2 regions of the Arenimonas sp. MALMAid1274 genome follow, and region 2 is predicted to be linked to the other one. Evidence: predicted binding sites of a transcription regulator. Region 2 holds the regulator's gene; the other holds the start of a gene.
The links. The regulator HrcA, encoded in region 2, represses chaperone genes, less so after heat shock. The targets are predictions, from matches to a motif close to TTNGCACTCNNNNNNNNNGAGTGCNAA.

Region 1 (9,664 bases), on a different contig from region 2:
AGCCCCAGCTTCCGCAGCTTCGACACCACCAACCCGCGCATCATGGTCGTGGATGGTTCCAAGGTCGTGCGCAAGATGATCGAGGGCGTGCTGCGCCAGCAGCTGCCGGGCCTGGAGTTCGTCGGCTGCGAAACCGGCGAGGAAGCCAAGGCTGCGCTGCAGGCCGGCGCCGTCAACCTGGTCACCACCGCGCTGCGCCTGCCCGACATGGACGGCCTGGACCTGGCGCGCTACCTGCGCGAGCACACGCCGCAGGCCTACATCCCGATCATCGTGGTTTCGGGCGACGTGCAGGAGCGGCTGGAAAGCCGCTCGATCAGCGACGACGTGACCGACTATTTCGACAAGGCGCTGGGCTTCAACGCCCTGGCCGCCTTCATCAAGGGCTACGTGGCCCCCGAGTCCGAAGCCGGCGGCGAAGTGCTGTACGTCGAGGACAGCCGCGTCGTGGCCATGGCCACGCGGCGCATGCTGGAGAAGCACAACCTCACCGTCACCCACGCCACCGGCGTCGAGGACGCGATCGCGCACCTGGAAACCATGAAGGCCCAGGGCAAGGTGCCGGGCCCCGACATCGTGCTCACCGACGTGTATCTGAAGGGCGAACTGACCGGCAAGGACCTGCTGCACTCCATCCGGCACGACTTCGGCTACGCCAAGGGCCTGCTGCCGGTGCTGGTGATGACCGGCGACGCCAACCCGGCCAACCAGAGCGACCTGCTGCGCGAAGGCGCCAACGACCTGGTGCAGAAGCCGATCGAAGAGCGCCTGCTGATCACCAAGCTGCTGTTCCAGCTGCGCGTGGGCCGGATGCTGCGCGAGAAGCTCGGCAAGTAAGGCGTGGCTGCGGATCCCCGGGTCCGGCTCGAGCCTTCATGGAAGGCGCGCGTCGGCGACTATCTGTTGCGTCCGGACATGCAGGAACTCTCCCGCTTCCTGCGTGAGGAAAAGGCGCGCGGCAAGCGCATCTTTCCGCCCGGACCCGACATCTTCGCCGCGCTCGACGCCACGCCCTTCGACCAGGTGAAGGTGGTCGTGCTGGGCCAGGATCCCTACCACGGGGCCGGGCAGGCCCATGGCCTGTGCTTCTCGGTGCGGCCGGGCGTGCCGGTGCCGCCGTCGCTGCAGAACATCTACAAGGAACTCAAGGCCGACCTGGGCATCGCCCCGGCCGACCACGGCTGCCTGGTCTCGTGGGCGCGACAGGGCGTGCTGCTGCTCAATGCCGTGCTGACGGTGGAGGAGGGCCGCGCCGGCGCGCATCAGGGCAAAGGCTGGGAGGGCTTCACCGATGCCGTGGTGCAGGCCCTGGACCGCGAGCGCGAGGGCCTGGTCTTCATGCTCTGGGGCAGCTACGCCCAGGCCAAGGGCAAGCTGGTGGATGCCCGCCGGCACTGCATGCTGCGCGCGCCACACCCCTCGCCGCTGTCGGCGCACCGGGGTTTTCTGGGCTGCGGCCACTTCGGCAAGGCCAACCGCTGGCTGGAGGGCGCCCGGCAGGCGCCGATCCGGTGGGCGCTGCCGCCGCGGGCCGAGGTCGAGGCGATGCTGGCGTCCCGGCGGGTCCCCGACCCCGCGGCGCCGGGCGCTGTTTTGCCCTGAGCGCCCGTCCCGGCGCGGCTCCCCGGCCATCCCGGTTCCGGCCCTTGAAGCCGGTCAGGCCACCCCCAGATCAACCGGACTGCCGGGGAGCTGGCTGTTCCATGAATGGAACGGACAGGGAACTTATGGCCTATTTAGTACTCCAATGGTGCGAGTGCTAAACTCCGGCCCATGAAAGAGGACACGATGACCACTGCCCTGATCGCCAACAACCTGCCGATCCCGAGCGCGCTGGGTTCGCTGGACGCCTACATCTCCGCGGTCAACCGCGTGCCCGTGCTCACCGTCGAGGACGAGCAGGCCCTGGCGCGCAAGTTCCGCGACGAGGAAGACCTGGACGCCGCCAAGGCGCTCGTGGTCTCGCACCTTCGCTTCGTGGTGCACGTGGCCCGCGGCTACCAGGGCTACGGCCTGGGCATGGGCGACCTGATCCAGGAAGGCAACATCGGCCTGATGAAGGCGGTCAAGCGCTTCGACCCCGACCAGGGCGTGCGCCTGGTGTCGTTCGCCGTGCACTGGGTGCGCGCCGAGATGCACGAGTTCATCCTGCGCAACTGGCGCATCGTCAAGGTCGCCACCACCAAGGCGCAGCGCAAGCTGTTCTTCAACCTGCGCAAGTCCAAGAAGCGCCTGGGCTGGATGAACGACGCCGAAGTCACCGCGGTGGCCAAGGACCTCAACGTTTCCAAGCGCGAAGTGCTGGAGATGGAGTCGCGCCTGAGCGGCCGCGACGTCGGCTTCGACGCGCCGGACGAGGACAACGACAACGCCCCGCCGTCGCCGGTGGCCTACCTGCGCGACGCCAGCGACGACCCGGCGATGGCCTACGAGCGCGAAAGCCACGAGGACGACCAGCTCGAGCTGCTGCGTGACGGCCTGGCCGAACTCGACCAGCGTTCGCGCGACATCCTCAAGCGTCGTTTCCTGGGCGAGCCCAAGGCCACGCTGCAGGAGCTGGCCGACGAGTACGGCGTCAGCGCCGAGCGCATCCGCCAGATCGAGGCCAATGCGCTCAAGAAGATGCGGGCGCTCTTCGCGGCCTGATCCGCCCGCGTCGCCGAGATCGAAAGGCCCCGCATCGCGGGGCCTTTTCGTTGGCGGATCAGTCGCCCGGCGGCGCGCGCCCGACGATGATCCGCGCGTGCCGCTGGTAGGTCCAGTACGACCAGCCCCAGTTCACCAGCACGATGATGCGGTTGCGGAATCCGATCAGGAGGAACAGGTGGGCCACCAGCCAGAACCACCAGGCCACCACGCCTGAAAAGCGCAGCCTGCCGAAATCCACCACCGCCGCCATGCGGCCGATCGTGGCCAGGTTGCCGAAGTCGCGGTAGCGGAACGGCTTGGGCGTTGCGCCGCGCAGGCGCGCGCGGATCGCGCCGGCGACGTGCGCGCCCATCTGCTTGGCGGCAGGCGCCACGCCCGGCACCGGCTTGCCGTCCTGCACCACGCTGGCCAGGTCGCCCAGCACGAACACCTCGGGATGGCCGGGCAGCGAGAGGTCGGGGGCCACCGGCACGCGCCCCGCGCGATCGGTCGCCACGCCCAGCTGCCGTCCCAGGGGCGAGGCCGCGACGCCGGCCGCCCACAGCACGGTGCGGCTGCGGATGCGGGCCGGACCCATCGTGACGCCTTCGGCATCGATGGCGGTCACCGGCTGGCCGGTATGCACCTCCACGCCCAGCTTCTGCAGCTGGACGCGGGTTTTTTCCGACAGCTCCGGCGGCATCGCAGCCAGCACGCGCGGGCCAGCCTCGACCAGGTGCACGCGCGCGCCGCGCACATCGGCGCGGCGGAACTCGCGCGGCAGCGTATGGCGTGCGATCTCGGCCAGCGTGCCCGCCATTTCCACACCGGTCGGCCCCCCGCCGATCACCACGAACTCCAGCCAGGCCTGGCGCAGGTCGGGATCTTCTTCGCGCTCGGCGGCCTCGAACGCCGACAGCACGCGGCTTCGGATCGCCAGCGCATCGTCCAGCGTCTTGAGCCCCGGCGCGTGTTCGGCCCAGGCGTCGTTGCCGAAGTAGGCGTGCGTGGCGCCGGTGGCGACCAGCAGGGTGTCGTAGTCGAGCGTGCCGCCCGCGAGGGTCACGCGCCGCGCGGCAAGGTCGATGGACAGCGCCTCGTCCATGCGGACCGTGACATTGGTCTGCTTGCGCAGTATGTGCCGCAGCGGCGCTGCGATGTCGGGCGCCGACAGGCCCGCGGTAGCCACCTGGTAGAGCAGGGGCTGGAACAGGTGGTGGTTGGTGCGGTCCACCAGGGTGATGCGCACCGGCGCGGAAGCCAGCGCGCGGGTGGCCCAGAGGCCGCCGAAGCCGCCGCCGAGCACCAGAACGTGGGGAAGGGAAGGGTTCGGAGTCGCCATGACGAAGGTCCGCAAAAAGTAGTCAGTAAAGATCGGTGGGATCGACGTCGAGCGACCAGCGCACCTTGCGCGCCGATTTCAGCGCGGCAATCCGCGGCAGCCAGTGTTGCAGCGCGGCGTGCAGGGGCGCGCGCTGGCGGGCGTCCAGCAGCACCTGGCCGCGCGCCTTGCCGGCACGGCGCGCCATCGGTGCGGGCATCGGGCCGTTGAGCTGCACGCCGGGCGGATCGCCGAATTCATCGCGGGCCTCGCGCAGGAAGCCCTGCACGTCGGCCTCGGTCGGCGCCTCGGCGCGCAGCAGGGCCAGGTGCGCATACGGCGGGAACTGGGCCGCCTCGCGTTCGGCCAGCTGCAGCGCCGCCACCGCCGGATAGCCGCCCGCCAGCAGCGTGTTGAGCAGCGGATGGTCGGGGTGATGGGTCTGCAGCACCACTTCGCCGGGCAGGCTGGCGCGACCCGCGCGGCCCGCGACCTGGATCAGCAGCTGCGCCAGTTTCTCGCCGGCGCGGAAGTCGGCGCTGAACAGTCCTTCGTCCACGCCGACCACGGCCACCAGGGTCAGGCGCGGCAGGTCGTGGCCCTTCGCCAGCATCTGGGTGCCGACCAGGATGCCGGAGCGGTCGCCGAACGCCTCGAGATGCTTTTCGATCGCGTCGCGCCGGCGGGTGGTCTCGCGGTCCACGCGGATCATCAGCGCATCGGGAAAGCGTTCGGCCAGGGTTTCCTCGATGCGTTCGGTGCCGGCGCCCTGCGGCTGCAGCGCCAGGCTGGCGCAGTCGGGGCAGGCATTGGGTGGCGTCGCGCGCGCGCCGCAGTGGTGGCAGATCAGCCGCCGGCCGCCGGCGTGCACGGTCATCGCCGCGTCGCAGCGTTTGCAGTGCGCGCTCCAGCCGCAGTCGTGGCACAGCAGCACGGGTGCGTAGCCGCGCCTGTTCTTGAACACCAGCGCCTGTTCACCGCGCGCCAGGCAGCGGCCCACTGCGTCGAGCAGGTCTTCCGACAGGCCATTGACCAGCCGCCGCTTGCGCAGGTCCAGAACGCGCGCCGTGGGCGGTCGCGCATCGCCTGCGCGCTGCGCCAGGCGCAGGTGCCGGTAGCGTCCGGCCAGCGCGTTGTGCAGCGATTCCAGCGACGGCGTGGCGCTGCCCAGCAGCACCGGCACGCCGAGATTGCGCGCGCGGACCAGGGCCAGGTCGCGCGCGTGGTAGCGGATGCCGTCCTGCTGTTTGTACGAGCCGTCGTGCTCTTCGTCCACCACGATCAGGCCGGCCTCGGGCAACGGACAGAAGATGGCCGAGCGCGTGCCCACCATCACCCGTGCCTCGCCGCGCGCCATCGCCGCCCACGCGCGCGCACGCTCGCCGTCGGCCAGGCCCGAATGCTGGGCCAGCACCGGCACGCCCAGGCGGCTGCGGAAGCGCGACAGCGCCTGCGGGGTCAGGCCGATCTCGGGCACCAGTACCAGGGCCTGCCGGCCGGCGGCGAGGCAGTCACTGATCGCCTGCAGGTAGACCTCGGTCTTGCCGCTGCCGGTGACACCTTCCAGCAGGTAGGCGCCGAAGCCCTCGCCGGTGCGGATGGCGGCGATGGCGTCCGCCTGGGCCGGCATCAGGGTCGGACCGGGTGCGGCCGCGGCCGGCTCGGTGCGTCCCGCGAGCGCGATGCGTTCGGCCAGTCCACGCTCGGCCAGCGCGCGCGCGGCCGGACGCCAGTCCGGATGCTGCTGGTCCAGCAGGTCTTCACCCAGGGCCCGGTCAGCCAGTGCCTGCAGCAGGCGGCGCGGCTTGCCCTCCCGCCCGGGGGCGGCCAGCGACGCCAGGCCATCCCCGGTGGCGCGCCAGCCGTGCCTTGCGGTTTCCGGCAGCGGCTGACCGCTGCGCAGCGGGCCCGGCAGGGCGGTGGCCACGACCTCGCCCAGCGGGGCGTGGTAGTAGGCCGCGACCCAGCGCAGGCTTTCGAACAATTCGCCGACGAGCAAGGCTTCGGAATCAAGGCGGGCATGGACGGGCTTGGCCTCCGGCGCGTCCGGATCCGGCCTGCCGACCTCGACCACCACCCCGACCTGCTCGCCATCGCCCCGGCCGAAGGGCACCCGGACGCGGCAGCCGACCCAGTCCGGCCCGGCCGTCTGGCCGGCGGGCGGGCGGTAGTCGAACAGGCGCGGCAGCGGCACCGGCAGGGCGACGCGAAGCACGGTTTCCGGGGCGGCGGGCATGCCGCCAGTCTAGCCTGCGAGGCCCCGCACGGGCCTCTCCGGGCAAACCGGGCGACTTGCGCGCCATTGCTGCTAACACCATCAGGAATGATGCCTAAGCTACTGTTCATCAAAACGAATCACCCTTATCCACACGCTTTGTGGATAAGTCTGTGGAAGAGGCTGGCCGCAGGGGTGCGCACCCCCACCGTACAAGGCCCCTCAGCCGGGTTGGTGATTTTTTAACCAAGCCGTCATAGTTCTTTTAATTCAACAACTTGCGGATATCACAATTCAGTCACGGGGCTCTTCACGGCCTTTCCGGCCGGTCTTCACGTGCGCGCCCTGGCGCTGTGCACAACGTTTCACGCCGGAAGCCGCGCCGCGCTTGGCTGAGCAGGAATTTTCCTACTGTCAACCGCGCTGATGCCTGAGCGGCTTGGCTAGAATGGGGAGTGACTTCCGTTCTCCCGCCGCCTGTCGCGGCCCCCGTTTCCCCGGCCCTGTCCGCCTTCCTGCGCGGGATCGAGCGGCGTGCCTTCGTTTTCGCCCAGCTGCAGTGCGGCAGTGAGCGTGAGGCCGAAGCCGCCCTGGGACGCGCCTTGCGCGCGTTTGCCGACCTGTCCGCGCACACCCCGCTGTCGGGCTGGCCGGCGAGCTTCTGGGCCCTCCTGCTGGCCCAGGCCGAGCTTTCCGACGGGGGCAGCGATGTTCCCGAGCTGGCGTCGCTGAGCAGCGGACCACGTGCGGCCCTGCTGCTGCGGATCGTCGCAGGCCTGGACTTCGCCCATGCGGCCGGCGTGCTGGGCGTCGGGGAACAGACGTACCGGTTCGCCCTGCAGCGTGCGCTGCAGCAGCTCGGCGACGCCGGCATCAGCTACGCCGCGCTGGGCGCCCTGCGCGAGCGCCTGCACCGGCAGGTCAAGACCTTGCCCGAGACGCGCACCGCGGCCTTGGCCGAATTGCGCGCGAGTGTGCTGCAGGGCGCGCCCGAGCCCCGGCCCGCGCCGCCGGTGCCGCGCTCGCCCTGGCTGCGTCGCGCCCTGTGGACGGCGCTGGCGCTGCTGGCGCTGGGCTTCGCCGCCACTTTCTGGTCGCCGCAGCCTGGACTTCCGGCCGGTGGCACCGAGGGTCTGCCGCCCGAAACGACCCCGCCCGCCGCGGCACAGGACAGCGATTCGGACCTGGTCACGCATCCTGACTATGCCCAGCTGGCCGCGCCGGCCGATGATGCGCTGGCGCAGGACCTGGCCCTTCTGAGCTGGTTGGCCTCGGGCGAAGTCGAATTGCCTGCGCCCGAGGCGGTGCCCGATGCGGGCATTGCTCCCCCGGCCGCAGGGACAAGGGCCGGCGCCGGAGATCCGGACGCCACCGCCACGCCGCCTGCGCCGGCATCGGAGGCCAACGATGCGGACTGAGCGCGCCTGGCTGGCGATCGCACTGCTCACGCTGGCACCCGCGTTGGCCCTGGCCTTCCAGAACCTGCCCCAGCCCCAACGCGCCCTTCTGGCGCCGCTGGCGGCCGCGTGGCCTGGCCTGGACGCGCCAACCCGTCAGCGCCTGCAGGCCAACGCCACGCACTGGCTTTCGCTCGACGACGCCGGCCGCGCCGAACTACGTCGCCGCGCGGCCGAGTGGAAACAGTTGCCGCCGGCCGAATGGGCCCGACGGCGCGGTCCCTTCGCCGCCTGGCAGGCGCTGTCGCTGGCCGAGCGCGAGCAGGTGCGCGTCGCCGCCGCGCGGCTGGCCGCGCTGTCGCCGGCCCAGCAGCAGGCCGTGCGCGACGCATTCGAGAAGCTCCCGCCGGACCGCCGGCAGGACTGGTGGCTCGGACCCGAAATCGGTGCGGGCTTCGCGCAGCTCCGGCCGCTGTTTGCCTTCGTGCCGGAAGCCGAGCGCGGTTCCCTGCTCGACCTGCTGCGCGCCCTGACGCCGCAGGCCCGCGCCGACCTGGCGCTGCTGGCGCGCCGCCTGCCGGCCAACGAGCGCGAGAGCCTGCGACGTGAATTGGTCGCGGCGCCTCCGCAGGAACGCGAAGCGCTGATCCGGCAACGGCTGGATCGCTAGGGTCGGGCCGGCTCCGTGCCGATCCGGCACTACGCGTCGCCCGTCAGGTCACTGGCGCCAGGATGCGGCGCTGTGCACTGAATCGATCGCCGAAGCGCTGCTTCCCGTCGGCGCGCATGCGCGGCGCGTGTTCGGCCAGGTAGGCGGCCAGCGCGGCCGCGTCGCTCAGGGTGTAGTGGCAGCAATACTGCACGCGGCCGTCTTGCGCCCGGGGTTCGTCTACCTGCCAGATCCGCGCTTGCACGAAACCGGGCAAGGCCAGCATTTCCGCCACGTGGTCCTGCAGCCAGTGCAGGTAGTCGGCGGCGATGTCGGCATCCACCGACAGCGTGACCTCGTACAGCACCTGGCTCACATCACCACCAGGCTGACCAGCAGGCTGCCCGCCGCGCCGAAGCTGAGCAGCATGAAGTAGCAGGTGCCCAGCACGCAGTACTTGAACAGCGTCATCAGCCAGCCCTGCGCATACACCCGCTTCTGCATCAGCAGCAGGTACACCGGCATCCACACCAGCAGTGCAGTCTCGGCCCAGCCCAGCGGCAGCGACAGCCAGGGCAGGGCGGCGGTCCAGGTGGCCAGCGCGTCCAGCACCAGCACCACCAGCAGGCTGCCGCAGAGGAAGGCGTGGCTGTGCAGGGCCACGATCAGGTGTTCCATGTACAGGCGGCGCTTGAACACGTATGCGATCTTGAGCAGCAGCGCGAACAGCGGCAGCAGCACGAACAGCGTGGTCGGCACGGTCGACAGGAAGGCATCCTTGAGCAGGTTGGGGTCCTGCTGGATGCGCTTCATGTTGGCCTGGGCATCGCCGGCCGAATCGTTGATCTTCTTGTTGACGGCGTCGGGCAGCCACGCGACGTTCACCGGGTTGTCCTCGGCGTGCCAGGGCGTGCCGTTGAACGAAATGGTGCCGTCGTTCTCCTGCACCACCGGCAGCGGTTCGCCGGTGGCTTCGGAATGGCGGATGGCCTTGATGCGGCGCTCGGCCTCGTTGATCACGCCCTGGCGCGCCACGTCCATGCCGATGCCGGCACCGGGGACGTTGGCGGTTTCCTTGCGCGCTTCCCCCAGCGCCGCCAGCGCTTCGTCGCGGATGCGTTCGACTTCTTCCACCGTGGTGGCATTGCGCAGGCCGCGGTTGCGCGACTCGTCCACGTCCACCACCGCCAGGCCTTCGCCCTGGACGTCCACGCCCTCACGGTCGATGTCGAAGCTAAGGCGCGAGGCGAAGAAGGCGAACAGGCTCAGGAACACGAACAGCCGCACCGGGCTGACGTAGCGCACTCGGCGGCCGGCGAAGTATTCCAGCGTCAGGTAGCCCGGCTTGAACAGCAGCGGCCCGAGCGTGCGCAGGATGCGCGAGTCGAGCTCGAACACCGAATCCATGAAGTCGCCGATGATGCTGCTGAAGTGCCGCACCAGCCCCTTGGTGG
Region 2 (9,664 bases):
CGCGCGTGGACGGTGGCCAGGACGCCCCCATCACGCTGCTGCTGCCGCTGGTGCTGGATCCGCGCAGCTGGCAGGGAGGGCTCATCAACTTCGAGGCGGACACCGACGGACGGGGCCGCCATGCGCCCTTGTGGACGGACATCGGCGGCTGGAGGCTTCCCGGCATGTCGGCCACGGTCGCCCGCCATGCCGGCGCCACCCTGCCCGACCAGCGCCGCATCCGCCTGAACTGGTACGGCCAGCCGCCGCGCACGATTTCCTACAGCGACCTGTTCAACGACCTGGGCGAGGCCGAACCGAAGATCGCGCCCTCGCTGCGCGGCAAGACGCTCTTCATCGGCGCCACCGCCACCGGCCTCAACGACATGCGCCCGACTCCCCTGGGCACCCAGACCCACGGCGTGCTGGTGATCACCACCGGCGTGGCCAACCTGCGCGCCGGCGACTGGCTGCGCGAACGGCCCGCGCGCTGGCCGCTGGCGATCGTGCTGTGCGCGGCGCTGGTGCTGGGCTTCCGCCGGCGCCGCAGCCCGCTGCGGCTGGGCATCGGCCTGGCGGTGGCCAGCCTGGTGCTGCTGGCCGGCGAGTACCTCGCACTGAGCGCCAATCAATACGTGCCCGTGGCGGCCGCCCTGCTGCTGGCCTGGACCACGTATGGCCTGTTCACGCTGCAGGCGCAGTGGCTGGACCGCCAGGAGCGCGAGGCCACGGTGGGCATCTTCGGCCGCTTCCTGGACCCCCGCGTGGTCGAAAGCCTGGTCGAGGCCGGCGAACTCAACCGCGACCAGAAGCCGGTGGCGCGCGAAATCACCATTCTGTTCTCCGACATCCGCGGCTTCACCACCTTGTCGGAGACGCGCACGCCGGAACAGGTGGTCGACCTGCTCAACCGCTACTTCAGCCGCCAGGTGGACGTGATCTTCAGCAACGGCGGCACCCTGGACAAGTTCATCGGCGATGCGGTGATGGCCTTCTGGAACGCACCCACCGACATCCCCGACCACGCCGAGCGGGCGGTGGCGGCGGCGATCGGCATGACCGAGGCCCTGGATGCCTTCAAGCGCGACCTGCTGGCGCGCGGCGAGGGCCTGGGCGATTTCGATGTCGGCATCGGCCTGCATACCGGGCCCGCCGTGGTCGGCTTCCTTGGCAGCGACTCGCGGATGGAGTACACCGCCATTGGCGACACCGTGAACCTGGGCAGCCGGATCGAAAGCGCCACCAAGGGCGTGGCCCGGGTGCTGGTGTCGGACGCCACGCGGGCCGCTTGCGGCCCCGGTTCCCGTTTCCATTTCGAGCACCGGGGCGAATTCCACGTCAAGGGGCGCGAACAACCGGTGCACCTGTACGAACCCATGCTGCAAGCTGCACGAACCCCAGACGCTGCAAACAACGCGGAGCAAACGCAATGAGACAGCCCACCCTTCCCCGACCGCCCCGCCGACGCGTGATCGCGCTGGCGCTGGTGGCGGCTCTCGCCGGCGGCGCCGTGCTGGCCGAGTCCGGCACCGTGCTCAAGGACACGCCCCTGCGCAGCGAGCCCATGAATTCCGCCAGCCAGGTCGCCCAGCTCAAGGCCAAGCAGACCGTCGAGATCACCGCGCGGCAAGGCGCCTGGGCCAGCGTGAAGACCCCCACGGGCGAGGAAGGCTGGGCCCGCATCCTCACCCTCCGCACCGGCTCCGGCGCCGCCGCCTCGGCCGACGCCAGCCAGATCGCTTCGGTGTTCCGCACCGGCTCCAGCGGCGCCAGCGTCAGTACCGGCGTCAAGGGCCTGTCGGCCGACGAACTGATGAGCGCATCGGCCAACTACCAGGACGTGGCCCTGCTCGACAGTTACGCCGTGAGCAGCGACGCCGCCCGCCAGTTCGCTGGCCAGGTGCCGCTGGCCAACCAGCAGGTGCCCTACCTGCCCGAACCGCGTGCCGGCCGGAGGCAGCGATGAACAGCAAACTTTCCCTGCTTGCCGCCAGCCTGGTGCTGGTGCTGGCCGCCCCGTCCGCGCAGTCCTTTGGACGCCTGGGTGATGCCGAAGGCCTGCTCAAGTTCGGCGAGCGCGCCGCCAAGGCCAACCAGGAAATCACCCAGGAAGAAGAAATCGAACTGGGCCGCGGCATCGCCGCCAACGTGCTGGGCGCCGCGCCACTGGTGCGCGACGAGCAGCTGCAGCGCTACGTCAACCAGGTCGGCCTGTGGCTGGCGATGCAGACCGAGCGTCCCGACCTGCCCTGGCGCTTCGGCGTGATCGACAGCTCCGACGTCAACGCCTTTGCCCTGCCGGGCGGCACCGTGCTGATCACCGCCGGCCTGTACGACCGCCTGCGCGACGAGGCCGAGCTGGCCAGCGTGCTCGGCCACGAAATCGCGCACGTGGTGCAGAAGCACCAGGTGAAGGCGATCAAGAAGGCCATGGGCCGCGAGTTCGCCACCGAGATCGCCGGCGAAGTGGCTGGCCAGAGCGACAACGAGCTGGTGCGTCGCTTCGGCGACAAGGCCTTCAAGGCCGGCACCGAGATCCTGGCGCGCGGCCTGGACAAGCAGGACGAGTACGACGCCGACCAGCGCGGCATGGTCATCGCGGCGCGCGCCGGCTACAACCCGTTCGGCCTGGCCGGCGTGCTGCAGACCCTGGACTCGGCCAGCGCGTCCGACAAGTCGGTGGCGCTGCTGTTCTCCACGCATCCCACGCCGGCCAGCCGGCTGGAGCGCCTGGAAGCCGGCGTGGGCGAGCGGCTGGACGCTTATGCCGGGGCGCCGGCGCCGGGGCGGCTGTACCGGCCGAAGAAGTAGGCGCGGTTGTCGCGCATGAAAAAGCCCGGCTTCGGCCGGGCTTTTTTTTGGGTCAGGACGTCATGCGGTCCCAGAACGCCTTCACTCCATCCAGGAACCCGCTGGACCGCGGCGAATGCCGCGCGCCCTCGCCTTCGAACGTGGCTTCGAATTCCTTGAGCAGCTCGCGCTGGCGCGCCGTCAGGTTCACCGGCGTTTCCACCACCACGCGGCACAGCAGGTCGCCGTGGCCGTGGCTGCGCACGGACTTGACGCCCTTGCCGCGCAGGCGGAACTGCTTGCCGGTCTGGGTTTCCAGCGGCACCTTGATCAGCGCCTCGCCGTCGAGCGTGGGCACCACGATGTCGGCGCCCAGCGCGGCCTGCGAAAAGCGCACCGGCACTTCGCAATACAAGTCGTTGCCGTCGCGCTGGAAGATCGGGTGCTCCAGCACGCTCACTTCCACGTACAGGTCGCCGGCGGGAGCGCCGGGAGGACCCGCCTCGCCTTCGCCGCTGAGCCGGATGCGGTCGCCGTTGTCCACGCCGGCCGGGATCTTGACCTGAAGCACCTTCTCTTCCTGCACGCGGCCGTTGCCGTGGCAGGCCTTGCAGGGTTTGGCGATGGTCTTGCCGCGGCCGCCGCAGGTCGGGCAGGTCTGCTGCACGGCGAAGATGCCGCGCTGCATGCGCACCTGGCCGTGGCCGGCGCAGGTCTTGCAGGTGTCGACCTTGCGGTCCTCGGCGCCGGTGCCGTCGCAGGTCTTGCAGGCCACCAGGCTGGGCACCTCGATGCGCTTCTCGATGCCGAACACCGCCTCTTCCAGGTCCAGCTCGACCACGAAGCGCAGGTCGGCGCCGCGGCGCGGCGCGCGCTGGCGGCCGCCGCCGAAGATGTCGCCGAAGATGTCGCCGAAGATGTCGTTGACGTCGCCGAAGCCGGCGCCGCCGTTGCCGCCGCCCATGCCGTGCTCGAAGGCGCGGTGGCCGTGCTGGTCGTACATGCGGCGCTTGCCGCCGTCGGACAGCACTTCGTAGGCCTCCTTGGCCTCCTTGAAGCTGGCCTCGGCGTTCTTGTCGTCCGGGTTGCGGTCCGGATGGTGCTTCTGGGCAGCGCGCCGGTAAGCCTTCTTCAGCTCGTCCTCGGTCGCGGTGCGCGACACGCCCAGCACTTCGTAATAGTCACGCTTGCTCATGCGGAATTCCGGTCATCCCCTGATAGCAAAACGCCCGCGCCCACCGGGGCCTCCGGTCCGACGCGGGCTGCAGCCCGGCGCGCGCAGGCGCGCGCCGGTCAACGCACTTACTTGCGGTCGTCGTCCTTGACCTCGGTGAACTCCGCGTCCACCACGTCGTCGGCCTTGCCCGCCGCCGGACCGTCCTGGCCCGCGTCCTGCGCGCCCGGCTGGTTGCCGCCGGCCGCCGCCGCGTAAAGCGACTGGGCCGCGGTCTGCAGGGCCGCCGTGCGCGACTCGATCTGGGCCTTGTCGTCGCCCTTCATCGCGGTCTCGAGCTCGGACAGCGCCGACTCGATGCCGGCCAGGGTCTCGCCCGGCACCTTGCTGCCGTGCTCGTTGATCGCGCTGCGGGTGGTGTGGATCAGGCCGTCGGCCGCGTTGCGCGCGGTGACCAGCTCATGGAACTTCTTGTCTTCCTCGCGGTGCGTCTCGGCGTCGCGGACCATCTGCGCGATCTCTTCCTCGCTCAAGCCCGAACCGGCCTTGATCTCGACCTTCTGCTCCTTGCCGGTCTTCTTGTCCTTGGCGCTGACGTGCAGGATGCCGTTGGCGTCGATGTCGAAGGACACCTCCACCTGCGGCATGCCGCGCGGCGCGGCATCGATGCCGGACAGGTCGAACTTGGCGAGGGACTTGTTGAAGCGGGCCTGCTCGCGCTCGCCCTGCAGCACGTGCACCGTCACCGCGGACTGGTTGTCCTCGGCGGTGGAGAAGGTCTGCGAGGCCTTGGTGGGGATGGTGGTGTTCTTCTCGATGATCTTGGTCATCACGCCGCCCAGGGTTTCGATGCCCAGGCTGAGCGGGGTGACGTCGAGCAGCAGCACGTCCTTCACGGTGCCGGCCAGCACGCCGCCCTGGATGGCGGCGCCGACGGCGACGGCCTCGTCCGGGTTGACGTCCTTGCGCGGCTCCTTGCCGAAGAACTCGGCCACGGCCGCCTGCACCTTGGGCATGCGGGTCTGGCCGCCGACCAGGATCACTTCGGCGATGTCGCTGGCGCGCAGGCCGGCGTCATTGAGCGCGATGCGGCAGGGTTCGATGGTCTTCTTGATCAGGTCGTCCACCAGCGCCTCGAGCTTGGCGCGGGTGAGCTTGATGTTCAGGTGCTTGGGGCCCGAGGCGTCGGCCGTCACGTACGGCAGGTTCACTTCGGTCTGCTGGTTGGACGAGAGCTCGATCTTGGCGCGCTCGGCCGCGTCCTTCAGGCGCTGCAGGGCCAGCGGGTCCTTGCGCAGGTCGATGCCCTGCTCCTTGTTGAACTCGTCCACGAGGTAGTCGATGACGCGCTTGTCGAAGTCTTCGCCGCCCAGGAAGGTATCGCCGTTGGTGGCCAGCACTTCGAACTGCTTCTCGCCGTCGATCTCGGCGATCTCGATGATGGACACGTCGAAGGTGCCGCCGCCGAGGTCGTACACGGCCAGCTTGCGGTCGCCGCCCTTCTTGTCCATGCCGTAGGCCAGCGCGGCCGCGGTGGGCTCGTTGATGATGCGCTTGACGTCCAGGCCGGCGATGCGGCCCGCGTCCTTGGTGGCCTGGCGCTGGCTGTCGTTGAAGTAGGCCGGCACCGTGATCACGGCTTCGGTCACCGCTTCGCCCAGGTAGGCTTCGGCGGTCTTCTTCATCTTCTCCAGGATGCGCGCGGAGATTTCCTGCGGCGACATTGCCTTGCCGTCGCTGGTCTTGACCCAGGCGTCGCCGTTGTCGTGCGCGACAATGCCGTAGGACACCAGGTCCAGGTCCTTCTTGACTTCGGCGTCGGTGAACTTGCGGCCGATCAGGCGCTTCACCGCGTAGAAGGTGTTCTTGGGGTTGGTGACGGCCTGGCGCTTGGCCGAGGCGCCCACGATCACTTCGCCGTCCTTGGTGAAGGCGACGATGGACGGCGTGGTGCGGTCGCCCTCGGAGTTCTCGATGACCTTGGCCACGCCGCCTTCCATCACGGAAACGCAGCTGTTGGTGGTACCCAGGTCGATGCCGATGATCTTGCCCATGTGTGTGCTCCCTCGGATTTCTAAGTCTGGCGGCGTAGGCCGCGGATGGTTCTAAAGTGGGGTTGGGGGGCCCTGCTTCAAGGCCCGGGCGACGCTATTCGGCGGCGACCACGACCAGGGCCGGGCGCAGCAGGCGATCGTTCAGGGCGTAGCCCTTCTGGAACACCTGCACCACGCTGCCCACGGCCGCGCCGGGCGCGGCGACCTGGCTGATGGCCTGGTGCCACTCGGGGTCGAAGGCCTGGCCGACCGGGTCGACCTGGACCATGCCGTTGTCGGCGCCGACCTTGAGCAGCTGGCGCAGGGTCAGCTCCAGGCCGTCCTTGAGCGGGCCGGACTCGGCATTGGCCGCCGCCAGCCCGGCCTCGAGGCTGTCGAGCACCGGCAGCAGCTGCGAGAGCAGCTTTTCGTTGGCGAAACGGCGGGCCTGGTCGACGTCGCGGGCCAGGCGCTTGCGCTGGTTGTCGAGCTCGGCGCGCTCGCGCAGGGCTTCCTCGCGCAGGCTGGCCATGGCGGTGCGCAGCTGCTCGAGCTCGTTGTCCAGGCCGTAGTCGTCTTCGGGCGACGGGGCGCCCGGGGTGGGTTGTTCGCTGTGCATGGTCTTCCAGTGGCTGCCCCGTCCCCCGGGGTTCGACAGCCTTATGGGGCCGGGCTGGAGGGTTTCAAGGCGCCGGGGTCGAGCGCGGCGCCCAGCAGGTCGGCCGTGGCCTGCACCATCGGAATCACCCGGTCGTAGGCCATGCGGGTGGGGCCGATGACGCCCAGCACGCCCAGCACGCGGCCGTTGGCGCCGTAGGGCGCGGTGACCACGGTACAGGCGTCCAGCGGGGCCAGGCCGGTTTCCTCGCCGATGAACACCCGCACGCCGGGGGCGTGGATGGTGCGCTCGAGCAGCTGCAGGATCTCGCGCTTGCGGGAAAAGGCCTCGAACAGCTCGCGCAGGCGCTCGATGTCGGACAGGTCCTGGACCCCCATCAGCTTGGTTTGGCCGGTCAGCAGCATGTCGTCCTGGCCACCGGCGCCGTCGCCCAGGGCCTGTTCGGACAGCTCCACCGCGGCCGACAGCAGCCGCTCCATTTCGCTGCGGGTGTCGCGCAGCTCGCGCAGCAGGGCGGCGCGGATCTCGTGCAGGGGGCGGCCGGCGAAGTGGGTGTTGAGGAAGTTGGCGGTCTGCTCCAGCTCCGACGGGGTGTAGGGCCGACGCGGCGTGACGATGCGGTTCTGCACTTCGTTGTCGGTGAACACCAGGATCACCAGCACGCGCTGGGCGTCCAGGGCCACGAAGTCGATGTGCCGGAAGGCGAACTGGCCGCGCTGGGGCACGGTGACCACGCCGACGAACTGGCTCATGGCCGACAGCAGCTCGCTGGTGTTCGACAGCAGGGCCTGCGTGCCGGCGCCGGCCGCCAGGTTGGCGCGCATCTGCGACACCTGCGCCTCCTGCACCGGCTTGACCTGCAGCAGGCTGTCCACGAACACCCGGTAGCCCTGGGCCGTGGGCACCCGACCGGCCGAGGCGTGCGGCGCCGCCAGCAGCCCGATTTCCTCCAGGTCGGCCAGGATGTTGCGGATGGTCGCCGGGCTCACGTCCAGGCCCGAGCTGCGGGCCAGGGTGCGCGAACCCACCGGCTCGCCGTCGCGGATGTGCTGCGAGATCAGGGTGCGCAGCAGGCTGCGGGCGCGCGGGTCGAGGCTGAGTTCCATGCGTCATAGATAAGGCCCGCGGCCGCCCCGCGCAAGGCACGCGAGCGTGGCCCCTGCCCGGCCCGCGCCGCTTTCCTACCCGTTGCCGCCCCGGCCTCGGATGGACGGCCTCGCCCGGGGCAGCGAAACCTGCCTGCTTTCAGGCAAAATCGCCCGGCCCATGATCAGCCACCTCACGCTCAAGGATTTCGCCGTCGTCAGCACCGCCGAACTGGCCTTCGGGCCCGGCATGACCGTGGTTTCCGGCGAGACCGGCGCCGGCAAGTCGCTGCTGGTGGACGCCCTGATGTGGCTCACCGGCGCCCGCGCCGATGCCGGCATCGTGCGCCATGGCGCCGAACGGGCCGAGCTGGCCGCCGAATTCCGCCTGCACGACGCGCCCGCCGCCCTGGCCTGGCTGCGCGAACACGAGCTCGAGGACGAGGACGGCTGCCAGCTGCGCCGCGTGATCCGCGCCGACGGCGGCTCGCGCGCCTGGATCAACGGCCGCCCGGCCACCCTGGGCCAGCTTTCGGAACTGGGCGCCATGCTGGTGGAGATCCACGGCCAGCACGAACACCAGGCTCTGCTCGACCGCGGCCAGCAGCTGGCCCTGCTCGATGCCTTCGGCCGCCACGAAGCCGCCCAGGCCGAGGTGCGCGACCTGGCCCTGCGCTGGGCCGGCATCGACCGCCAGCTGGCCGAACTGGCCCGCGCCGGCGACGTCGGCGAGCGCGTGTCCTGGCTGCAGCACCAGGTGGACGAACTGGCCCGGGAAAGCCTGGACGGCAGCGATGTCGAGGACCTGCTGGCGGCGCATCGGCGCCAGGCCAACGCCGCCGGCCTGCTGCAGGGCTGCGAATCGGCCCTGGCCCGGCTGGCCGGCGAGGACGGCCTGTCCCTGGGCCGCGCCCTGCACCAGCTGGTGGCCGAGCTTTCGCGCCTTAGCGCCGACGAGCCGCGCCTGGCCGAAGTGGTGTCGCTGATCGAATCGGCCGACATCCAGCTGTCCGAGGCCAGCGCGGGCCTTGAGCGCATCCGCGATGATTTCGACCTCGACCCCGGCCGGCTGCAGCAGCTTGAGGATCGCCTGTCGCGCCTGCACGACCTGGCCCGCAAGCATCGCGTGCCGATGGAAGGCCTGGCCGCCCGCCGCGATGCGCTGCAGGCCGAGCTGGAGGGCCTGAGCGGAGCCAGCGAGCGCGGCGAGGCGCTGGCGCGCGAGCTGGCCGCCGCCGCCAAGGCCTGGCAGCTCGCGGCCGCGCGCCTGTCGCAGGCCCGCACGCAGGCGGGCCAGGCCCTGGGCCAGGCCGTGGTCAGCCTGATGTCGGAGCTGGGCATGGGCGGCGGTGAATTCAGCGTGGCCCTGGAACCGCTGGACACCACCCGTCCCACGCCGCAGGGTGCCGAGCGCTGCGAATTCCTGGTGTCGGCCAACCCCGGCCAGCCGGCGCGGGCGCTGCGCAAGGTCGCCTCGGGCGGCGAACTGGCGCGCATCAGCCTGGCCATCGAAGTGGCGGCGCTGGGCCTGGACGCGGTGCCGACCATGGTCTTCGACGAAGTGGACACCGGCATCGGCGGCGCCGTGGCCGAGGTCGTGGGCCAGAAGCTGCGTGCCCTGGGCGCCGAGCGCCAGGTGCTGTGCGTCACCCACCTGCCCCAGGTCGCGGCCCAGGGGCACCATCATTTCCAGGTCAGCAAGGCCGTGGCCGGCGACAGCACCCACAGCGCGGTGCGCCCGCTGGACGACAAGGCCCGCGTCGAGGAACTGGCCCGCATGCTGGGCGGCGTGGAGATCACCCGCGAAGTCCGGGCCAATGCCCGTCAGATGCTGTCGCGCGCGCAGGAAAGATGATTTTTTTGCCGCAGATTTACGCGGACGAGCGCGGATAGAGCAAAAAAAGAAGGTTTGTCCCGGCGCCGAAAAGTCAGTCGGCACAGAGGACCAACTCAGCCCTCTGCTTCATCCGCGTTCATGCGCTCT

Region 1: rpoH (RNA polymerase sigma factor RpoH) is a predicted target of HrcA. The motif match lies at 1,737-1,763, and genes of this name have one in related genera.

What each region holds. Positions count from the first base shown of each region.
Region 1 is NZ_JBMIRR010000026.1:118,590-128,253, reverse strand. It holds gene ACOQFR_RS07025 (response regulator) at 1-837, shown strand, start outside; gene ung (uracil-DNA glycosylase) at 841-1,602, shown strand; gene rpoH (RNA polymerase sigma factor RpoH) at 1,774-2,646, shown strand; gene ACOQFR_RS07010 (NAD(P)/FAD-dependent oxidoreductase) at 2,705-3,970, opposite strand; gene ACOQFR_RS07005 (primosomal protein N') at 3,993-6,185, opposite strand; gene ACOQFR_RS07000 (sigma factor-like helix-turn-helix DNA-binding protein) at 6,620-7,582, shown strand; gene ACOQFR_RS06995 (DUF3106 domain-containing protein) at 7,572-8,231, shown strand; gene ACOQFR_RS06990 (DUF4286 family protein) at 8,275-8,586, opposite strand; gene ACOQFR_RS06985 (DUF3667 domain-containing protein) at 8,583-9,664, opposite strand, start outside.
Region 2 is NZ_JBMIRR010000027.1:989,528-999,191, forward strand. It holds gene ACOQFR_RS13215 (CHASE2 domain-containing protein) at 1-1,412, shown strand, start outside; gene ACOQFR_RS13220 (SH3 domain-containing protein) at 1,409-1,945, shown strand; gene ACOQFR_RS13225 (M48 family metalloprotease) at 1,942-2,790, shown strand; gene dnaJ (molecular chaperone DnaJ) at 2,843-3,964, opposite strand; gene dnaK (molecular chaperone DnaK) at 4,072-5,997, opposite strand; gene grpE (nucleotide exchange factor GrpE) at 6,092-6,595, opposite strand; gene hrcA (heat-inducible transcriptional repressor HrcA) at 6,637-7,701, opposite strand; gene recN (DNA repair protein RecN) at 7,862-9,535, shown strand.